Regions from separate parts of the Azospira sp. I09 genome, predicted to be linked through region 1. Evidence: riboswitches for the same ligand, from Rfam matches in the RefSeq annotation. Region 1 holds a riboswitch; each other region holds the start of a gene.
The links. Region 1 has a riboswitch for cobalamin ahead of AZSP09_RS01975 (energy-coupling factor ABC transporter permease). Riboswitches for the same ligand answer to the same signal wherever they lie in the genome.

Region 1 (2,190 bases):
ACGGCCGCCAGCAGGGCGGCCACGCCGAGCCCGGCGGCCGGGGTGGCGGCGGCGACGAAGGCGGCCGTCACCCCGCCCAGGGCGAAGAGGCCCTTGGCCTGGGGCGCCACGCCGCGCCAGCGGTTGGCGTAGGCCGACTGCTCGATCAGCACGCCGGCCCTTCCTGGTCCTTGTCTTCGCACCGGGCTGCCGCTTCACCGCGTCGTTGTTCCCGGCGCAGCTTTTCCCGGGTGCGGGCGCAGCCCAGGTAATAGCCGATGAAGCCGGCGCCGAGGGCCGCCTGCAGGGCGAAGAGAAGGGAGGCGATCTCGCCGCTGGCCGGCTCCAGCAGGGGCTGGAACCAGGGCTGGTAGTCCGGGGCGATGCGGGTGATGAGGGCCTGGGCCTCGCCGTCGGCGCCGCCGAAGATTTCCGCCGGCTGGCCGTCCGGCCCCAGGGGCCGTTCCACCAGCCACAGGGGCAGGGCCGCCAGCAGCACCACGGCGATGAGCAGCAGCAGGTTCTGGTGGCGCTTCATGCCCGCACCTCCGGCGCCGGGGCCACGCCCAGGTCCTGCAGTTCCTGCGGGTTGAAGCGGGCCAGGGCGTTGCAGATGACCACGGTGAGCAGGCCCTCGCTGATGGCCAGGGGAATCTGGGTGAGGGCGAAGATGCCGGCGAACTTGAGGAAGGAGGCGCCAAAGCCGCCCACCGGATCGGGGAAGGCCCAGGCCAGTTGCACCGAGGTGGTGACGTAGGTGAGCAGGTCCGCCAGGCTGGCGGCGAGGAACACGCTCACCGCCAGGGATGCCTTGAGGCGGCGGGCCAGGGCGAAGATGCCGTAGGCGGCGAAGGGTCCCACCACGGCCATGGAGAAGATGTTTGCGCCCAGGGTGGTGAGGCCGCCGTGGGCCAGCAGCAGGGCCTGGAACAGCAGCACCACGGCGCCGATGGGGGCCATGGCGGCAGGACCGAAGAGCACGGCGCCCAGGCCGGTGCCGGTGGGGTGGGAACAGCTGCCGGTGACCGAGGGCAGCTTCAGGGCCGAGAGGACGAAGGTGAAGGCGGCGGCCACTCCCAGCAGCATGCGCTGCTCGGGATTTTCGCGGATGCGGCGGTTCACGGAACGGATGCCCCAGGCGACGAAGGGGGCGGCGGCGACGCTCCAGCCCACGGCGTGTTCGATGGGCAGGAAGCCTTCCATGATGTGCATGAGTCTCTCCCTCGGCGAGCATGACGGTGGCGCACCAGGCGGGGGAGTTGTGGCAGGTCGGATAAAGGGCCGCGGCGGATGGAACAGCGAGGAGGCGGCAAATCACCAGAACCGTTCCCGTCACCCCGGGGAATGGTGCAACTTGTGATGTCAGGCCGGTCTTCTGGCTTGCCTTCATCCTTCCCTGCCGGCCTTCCCGTGATGAACCACAGTGGCGTGAGGCAGCGTCGTCTGGCTTACAGCAGCGGGGGCTGCGCCGGACTGTCCTGGGTGGTCCCTGGAGTCACCGGCTTCCCGTTTCACCGTCCCCGCAGAGCGCGAGGCACGGCACCTGAATCGGGGCGGATGATAGCCCACTCCCCCCGGGCTGGGCAATCCGCCGCGCCAGGCGCGGCGTTTGGCGAATCGGTCGGGGCGGGTTAGACTGGCCCCGCTTCGGTTCCCCCCTCCAGGGGATGAAAAGGGAATCCGGTGCGAGACAGGGCGGCGACGCCCCGACTCCAGTCCGGAACTGCCCCCGCAACTGTAGGCGGCGAGCGTTGCGCTCCACTCTTTGCCACTGGCGATACTGCCGGGAAGGCTGGCGCAACGTGACGACCCGCAAGTCAGGAGACCTGCCGCGGCATTACTTCATATCAATCCTAGTTGGGGCGGGGTGTCCCCTGAGGAAGGTAAATGCGCGCATTCCCTGACTGTCATCGTTGTCCGCTCTCGGCTGCCTGCCGCTCCGAGCCGCTTTGCCGCGGCCCGGGGTGTTCGCCCTTCTCCGATGCTCCCGCTCCGCTTCATCCAAGGAGTTGCGCATGCGCATGGAAGCAATGGAAATCGGCGCCGTCGTGGGGACGGCCGCCCAGCCCGTAGAAGCCAATCCCGCCCCCACTTCGTCCACTTCGCCGCGGCAGCAGCAGGCCACCCTCATGGTGGACGTGGTCTTCCCCGAACAGGTGAACCATCACGGCACCCTCTTCGGCGGTTCCGCCATGGCCATGATGGACAAGC
Region 2 (2,190 bases), on a different replicon from region 1:
TTCCGTGCGCCTCAGCGAGTTGTGAGGACTGCTCTGCCCGCTCGGTCGCCCGCCGTTCCCGGTAAAGCACATAGGCGCGAGCCACGTCGTGTTCGCCGGAACGCATCAGCGCCAGTTCGACCTGATCCTGGATGTCCTCGATATGCACGGAGCCGCCGTCGGGTAGGCGACGGGTGAGAGAGCGGAGCACCGTATCGGTAAGTTGGGTCACCACTTCGCGCACCCGAGACGACACTGCGCTTTGGCTGCCTTCAACTGCCAGGAAGGCCTTAGTGAGGGCGACGGTAATTTTTTCCGGGTCGAAGGGAACGACGGCGCCGTTGCGGCGAATGACTTGCAGGGCTGCAATGGAAAAATCGAATTTGTCTCGGTCCATGGTTACGTCCTTAGGAGGGGAATTGCTAGAAAGAGGTTGAAGATTCCGGGGGTAAGGGAATTGGGTGGCCATCGTCATCGACGGCAACGAAGACGAAGTCGGTGCGGGTGCATAGGCGCTGCTCACCGGCCTGCGGGCATTCGGCGGTCATGGCGGTGGAAACCGTCAGCGAGGTCCGTCCGATCGCCGTGACGCGGGCCGTGGTTTCGACGATGTCCCCGACGCGCGCTGGCGCCACAAAATCGAGCGTCTTGCTCGACGCCATCACGACGGACTGCCGTGCCCGGCGGCTAGCGGCCACAAGTGCGGCCTTGCCCAGCCAGTCCAACGCGAAACCGCCGTGCAGAATGCCGCGATGATCGGTTTGTCCTGGAAACACGATTTCGACGACGCGAACAACACGAGGATCATCATCGGACTGAAGTAGCCGCACCGGCTCGGCAACCGCATCGCCTTCCTGCCCGACCATCACGAAACGACCGGATAGGCAGGAGGTGCGTTTCCCCGTCAGCATGTCTTCGGCCACCAGTTCGGCCTCGATCTCCACAGACCGGCGTCCGGCTTTAACGATTTTTCCGTCAACCTCGGCCAAGTGCCCGACGGGCACAGGTGCGCGAAAATCTGTTTCTGAGAGTGCCGCCGTCACCACTGTTCGTCGGAGAAAGCGGCTGGCCATGACAAAGGCAAACTTGTCCATCATGGCCAGCGCAGCCCCGCCAAAAAGCGTACCGTGGTGGTTCGCCTGGCCAGGAAAAACAACGTCAACGAGCCTGAACAGGCCGGAGAGTTGGGAAACGTCGTCTGCTACAGGAAGGGGGGTTTCGCTTGCCAACTGCCATCTCCGCTGTGACGAGCGGGGATGGCATACCCTGGCCCTAGAGCCAAGACAGCAGCGACAGTTTGCGGAACACGCATGTTCAACCTCACGTCAGGGACACCCCGCCCCAATTGAAAAAAAGACATATCGGGGCAGGTCTCCTGACTCTCGGGTCATCGCGCTTCTCCAGCCTTCCCGGAAAACCCAGTGGCATCGTTTGGCGAAGCGCTCGCCGATTACAGTTGCGGGGGCAGTCCCGGGTTTCCAGCCATCGGCCGGGCACCGGGTTCCCTTTTTAATCCCTCGTAGGGGAACCTTCGATGCTTGAAAGTCTAGTTTTTGGGGAATGCTCTGTCAAGGGGTATCTACTATATCTAGTCAACAAAAATTAGATTGGCACTACATATAGTATGTTGTGAACTTTGGCTTTAAGTGACTCCAAGCATGACCACGTACTCCTTCGCTCATTAACAGGAGCAGTGGGAGTTGGCGGCGGCAGGCTGTAATAATGTATAATTGATCCGTTTCAGGTGCTGCGGCCAACGTTCGTTGGTCGCGGTTAAACGGGAAAGCGGTGCGTCTCCTTGCGAGACTAACCCGCTGCTGCCCCCGCAACGGTAAGCGAGTGCGGGCGCGCCACAATGCCACTGGGTTCATCCTGGGAAGGCGGCGCGTCAAGACTTGCGAGCCCGGAGACCGGCCTGCGACAACAAGCGAAAGTGCTACGGGGAGGTGGCACCGGCTGTTGTTGTGGCCTGTTATTTCCCCTCGCACTGTTTATTCATATACGCCGGCATGCGGGGACGCCTGTCGGAGAGGGGAAAACAATGCATACCCGCCTAAAGCCTCTGGCAGCGTTGCTGCCGCTATTGTTTGTTGGTGATCTTTACGCTCAGCAGGCACTTGATCCAGTTGTTGTCACTGCCACCCGTCAGGAAACCCGTGTTTCCGAAGTTCTGGCAAACGTAACTGTCATCGACCGCGAAGAGATTGAGCG
Region 3 (2,190 bases), 1.0 Mb from region 1:
GGTGCCCTTGATGCGGGCCCCCAGGGAGCGCACCGGGGTCCAGTCGTTGCCCAGGCCGCCGGCGTACTTCTGCAGCAGGGCGTTTTCCTTGATGGACTGGTAAATGCCTTCCAGGTCGTCGGAGACGGTGGTGAGGTAGCAGGAGGAGAGCTGGGAATGCCGGGTGCCGCTGTTGAACAGGGTCGGCGTGCTGCTCATGAAGTCGAAGGAGGAGAGCAGGTTGTAGAACTCGATGGCCCGGGCTTCCCGGTCGATCTCGTTGAGGGCCAGGCCCATGGCCACGCGCATGAAGAAGGTCTGGGGCAGCTCGATGCGGCGCTCGTCCACGTGCAGGAAGTAGCGGTCGTAGAGGGTCTGCAGGCCCAGGTAGTCGAACTGCAGGTCCCGCTCGGCCTTGAGGGCGGCGGCCAGGCGTTCCAGGTCATAGTCCTTGAGGCGGGCATCCAGCAGCTCGGCGTCCACGCCGGTGCGGATGAGGCCGGGGAAGGCTTCGGCGTAGCGGGCGGCCATGGCCTCCTGGCTGGCTTCCTCGCCCAGCACTTCGACGCGCACGCTGCTCAGCAGCAGGCGGGCGGCCACCTTGCTGTAGCCCGGTTCCCGCTCGATCAGGGTGCGGGCGGCCAGCACCAGGGACTGGCGCACGGCGGCCAGGGGCACGCCGTCGTAGAGGTTGTGCAGGGCCTGCTCCAGCACCGTTTCGGCAGCCACATCGGCCAGGCCCTGGCAGGCTTCCCGGCATTGCTGCAGCAGGGCGGCCCGGTCCAGGGGGAAGCGGCGGTCGCCGTCCACCACGTGCAGCAGGGGGCCTGCGGCAGCGGGGGCGGCCGCCGCCTGGGCGGCCCGTTCGGCGGCCCGCTTTTCCCGGTACAGCACGTAGGCCCGGGCCACGTCGTGCTCGCCGGAGCGCATCAGGGCCAGCTCCACCTGGTCCTGGATGTCTTCGATATGCACCGTGCCGCCGCCGGGCAGGCGCCGGGTGAGGGCCTGGACCACGATGGCGGTGAGGCGGGAGACCAGATCCCGCAGGCGGGCCGAAGCGGCGCCCTGGCTGCCGTGCACGGCCAGGAAGGCCTTGTTCATGGCGACGGAGATTTTCTCCGCATTGAAGGGCACCACCGAACCGTTGCGGCGGATGACCTCGAAGGACTGGGCCCGGCCGGCCAGATCGGCGGCGTTGGGCAGACTGTCGTCCAGATTGTCGGAGGGCAGGTGGGATGACGCTTGGTGGGTGGCGAAGAGGCCGGTTTGCATCGTGGAACTCCCGTTATCAACGGAACGGGGGCCCAGGGCGGCGGGATTGCCGAGGCGCCGGCGGGGACGCCCATGGCGGCCGACAGCGGACAATCCCGATCCACCGGGGGGCACCCCGCCCCTGGTCAGACTGAAAAATTGGCGACGGCAGGTTTCCTGGCTCACGGGTCCTGGCCCGATGCCCGCCTTCCCGGTGGAACTGCCTCCCAGTGGCACGCGTGGACATCGAACTCGCCGTTTACAGTTGCGGGGGCAGCTCCGGCATGGGCGGAAAGTTCGCTGCGGATTCGCGGGGAATCCGTCTGATCCCGACTTCCTTGATCGCCGCACCGGATTCCCATTTGTCCCAAAATCGGGGAACCGTCGCGGAGGAGACTTTACCCCAGCCCTCAAGCGGAGGGCAAGGGGTTGGACACTACAGGTAGTAGTACGAGAGTAATAGACAACTACATATAGTGTATTTGGCGACAGGGTCTTTTCCACAGCCGGGAGCATTTTGCCCAGAAAACGGGCAGAGTGTTTAATCCCCAGTAATACTGTGGCTTTTCGCCGACTGTCCCGGAACGGCCCACAGACTTATCCACAGAAACTGTGAATTTCCTGTTGCATGCCCCACCGGAATTTCTGCATAATCGTCGGATCGTTTTTGCCGGAGCAGTGGCAAAAAAATTTTTTACCGGCAGATTTTTTTCCGCCTTCAACCGCGAATCCTTTATCAGCCCCATGCACAACTTCGCCGACTTCGACCGCTGCAACACGCTGCCCTCCCGGGCCGGCGCGGGCGCGTCCGTCATTGGCGTAGTAGGCGCTGTAGTACGCGTAGTCGTAGTAGTACGCGCGTGCGCCGCTGGGATGAGCGAAGTCCGGTAAAGAAACCAACCGAATTCCACAAAACCCCCGCCGGCGCGACAGCCCGGCGGGGGTTTTGTTTTTGGGCCC
Region 4 (2,190 bases), 1.2 Mb from region 1:
GACGTTCAGCCATAGATCACGCAGAGGACGTACCTTCAGCGCAGCTCGTTCATTGCGCATTTCGGAGGAATCCTTATGGCCGCTGATATCCGCCTGACTATATCCGCCATGCTTGCTGTGGTCGGCGCTGGCGGAAATGCTGTAGTTCTCGCCTTGCGTGCCAGCAGCAGTGTTCAGCCCTAGCGCGCCGTCGGTACCGGTATAGGCGCCGATAGAGATACCTGAATAGGGGCGGGTATGAATCTGGATCGTACCTGCCATGGCGCCATCCCCGTTGAGAACGGAACCGCTCCCTTTGGTGATTTCAATACGGTCGATGGCGGATAAGGGAATGGCGCCCAGCAGTTGGGGCACCATGTCGATATTGTTCAGGCGCTGTCCGTCGAGGCTGACGGCAATATTCTGGTAGCCGTTCTCGCTGCCGTAGCCGCGCATGTCGAGCATGGGGGTAAAACGGTTGCCAAAGCTGGGGGCAACATTTACCGAGCTATGCTGGGCTAGGTAGTCGAAAAGGGTTTGGGCCCCGGAGCGGTCAATCATCGGCCGGGTGTGTATTTCGGCAGCGTAGGCGGCGTCTGCCTCAGCATAAGCAACGCGGGTTGCTGTTACCTTAATGGTTTCCAGTTCCGTGCTTTGGGCGTGGGTGTGGGCGGTGAACAGCAGGCCGAGGGAGGCTGCAGAAAGGGAAATGCATGGTTTCATGAGGTGAGACTCCTCGTATCCGGCGAGCGTCCCCGCAATGCCGGAAGGTGGCGAAGGAAGTGAGCTGATGGTGGTCGGGCCGATCCGGCTCACTCGGTATTCCGTTCAGGCCGGTATCCGGGCTCGGAAGTCTTGATCCATCGCCTTCCCGGGGGTGACCCAGTGGCATCGTGATGGACCCGCACTTCCTTACCGTTGCGGGGGCAGCACAGGCATTGCGCCGCTGCTGGCGGCGCGCACCTGTTTCCCGTTTAACCGCGGAGGAGGACTCCTCCCGCGGCACCTGACGCGGAGCGTTGTCCCTGGTGGAACAACGGGGGCGGATGGTACTCCATACCTGCCTGTATGGCGAGGCCGGCGCCTGGGCGCTTCGGCATAAAACACATTCAAAATATGGTCTTAGTCCTTGACCTTGCGTGTTTTTGGCCTCTATAGTTCGCGCCTATGACTAAGCAATTGGATGCCCTCGAGGGCAAGGTGGCGCAGGTGGTCAACCTCTGCCACAGCCTGCGGGCCGAGAACCAGGAACTGCGCGCCCGACTGGCCAGCGCGGAAGACGAGCGCCTGCGTCTGGTCGAGCGCATGGAGGCGGCCCGTGTCCGCCTCGAGGCGCTGGCCGAGCAGTTGCCGGAGGAGGGCAAGGCATGAGCGGCAATTTCATCGACGTGGCCATCCTCGGCCGCGAATACCGGGTGGCCTGTCCGCCCGGCGAACAGGAAGCGCTGCTGGCTGCCGTCGCCTATGTGGACCGCAAGATGCAGGACATCGCAGCCAAGAGTAAGACTGCTGCCGCCGAGCGCGTGGCGGTCATGGCGGCCCTGAATATCGCCCACGAACTGCTTTCCGCCGGGAAGGCGGAGAGCCCCGCAGAAAATCCTGAAACCCCCGTTGACGGCTCTGACTTTCAGCGTAGAATCGGAGCCATGGAAACACAGTTGGACGCGGCCCTCCAAGGCCAGGAACCCTTGTTCTGAAGCCTTCTTGGCCGCACCAGAAAAAGTTTCCGCCGATTGTCCCCTGCGGTGTTCGTCAAGGCCATATATTCCTTGAACCAATGCTAATTGGCATCGGCCGCGAACCACTCATCCGCTGTTGTGAGCGCCCTTCGTCGGGTGCACCTGATGCGGACGGCAAGCGACCACTCTGAACTCAGGTTCAGGATGCCGGCCTAACGGCACAGGCGGGGGCCTAATACAGCAGCGCGGTGCGAGCAATCCACCGCGCTGTTTCCTTTTGTGGCCCCTCTTTTCCCCTGTTCGCCCATGGCTTACTGGCTGATGAAATCCGAGCCGGACGAAGTGTCCATCGACGACCTGGCCCGTCTCGGCCGGGTGCCCTGGTTCGGCGTGCGCAACTACCAGGCCCGCAATTTCATGCGCGATGCCATGAAGCTGGGCGACGGCGTGCTCTTCTACCATTCCGGCTGTGCCGTGCCGGGCATCGCCGGCCTGGGTCAGGTGGCGTCCGCCGCCTACGCCGATGCCACCC

Region 2: another riboswitch for cobalamin. It lies ahead of AZSP09_RS17910 (acyl-CoA thioesterase); the one in region 1 lies ahead of AZSP09_RS01975 (energy-coupling factor ABC transporter permease).
Region 3: another riboswitch for cobalamin. It lies ahead of AZSP09_RS06665 (ribonucleoside-diphosphate reductase subunit alpha); the one in region 1 lies ahead of AZSP09_RS01975 (energy-coupling factor ABC transporter permease).
Region 4: another riboswitch for cobalamin. It lies ahead of AZSP09_RS13750 (TonB-dependent receptor); the one in region 1 lies ahead of AZSP09_RS01975 (energy-coupling factor ABC transporter permease).

Annotation. Positions count from the first base shown of each region.
Region 1 is NZ_AP021844.1:420,178-422,367, forward strand. It holds gene cbiQ (cobalt ECF transporter T component CbiQ) at 1-152, opposite strand, end outside; gene AZSP09_RS01970 (energy-coupling factor ABC transporter substrate-binding protein) at 146-517, opposite strand; gene AZSP09_RS01975 (energy-coupling factor ABC transporter permease) at 514-1,191, opposite strand; cobalamin riboswitch at 1,328-1,541, opposite strand; cobalamin riboswitch at 1,611-1,827, shown strand; gene AZSP09_RS20205 (acyl-CoA thioesterase) at 1,995-2,190, shown strand, end outside.
Region 2 is NZ_AP021845.1:51,960-54,149, reverse strand. It holds gene AZSP09_RS17915 (ribonucleoside-diphosphate reductase subunit alpha) at 1-376, opposite strand, end outside; gene AZSP09_RS17910 (acyl-CoA thioesterase) at 402-1,208, opposite strand; cobalamin riboswitch at 1,328-1,528, opposite strand; cobalamin riboswitch at 1,705-1,912, shown strand; gene AZSP09_RS17905 (TonB-dependent receptor domain-containing protein) at 2,021-2,190, shown strand, end outside.
Region 3 is NZ_AP021844.1:1,431,797-1,433,986, reverse strand. It holds gene AZSP09_RS06665 (ribonucleoside-diphosphate reductase subunit alpha) at 1-1,251, opposite strand, end outside; cobalamin riboswitch at 1,381-1,631, opposite strand; gene AZSP09_RS06660 (hypothetical protein) at 1,828-2,190, opposite strand, start outside.
Region 4 is NZ_AP021844.1:2,941,396-2,943,585, forward strand. It holds gene AZSP09_RS13750 (TonB-dependent receptor) at 1-795, opposite strand, end outside; cobalamin riboswitch at 794-1,004, opposite strand; gene AZSP09_RS13755 (hypothetical protein) at 1,147-1,350, shown strand; gene AZSP09_RS13760 (cell division protein ZapA) at 1,347-1,676, shown strand; RNA gene ssrS (6S RNA) at 1,714-1,893, shown strand; gene AZSP09_RS13770 (EVE domain-containing protein) at 1,980-2,190, shown strand, end outside.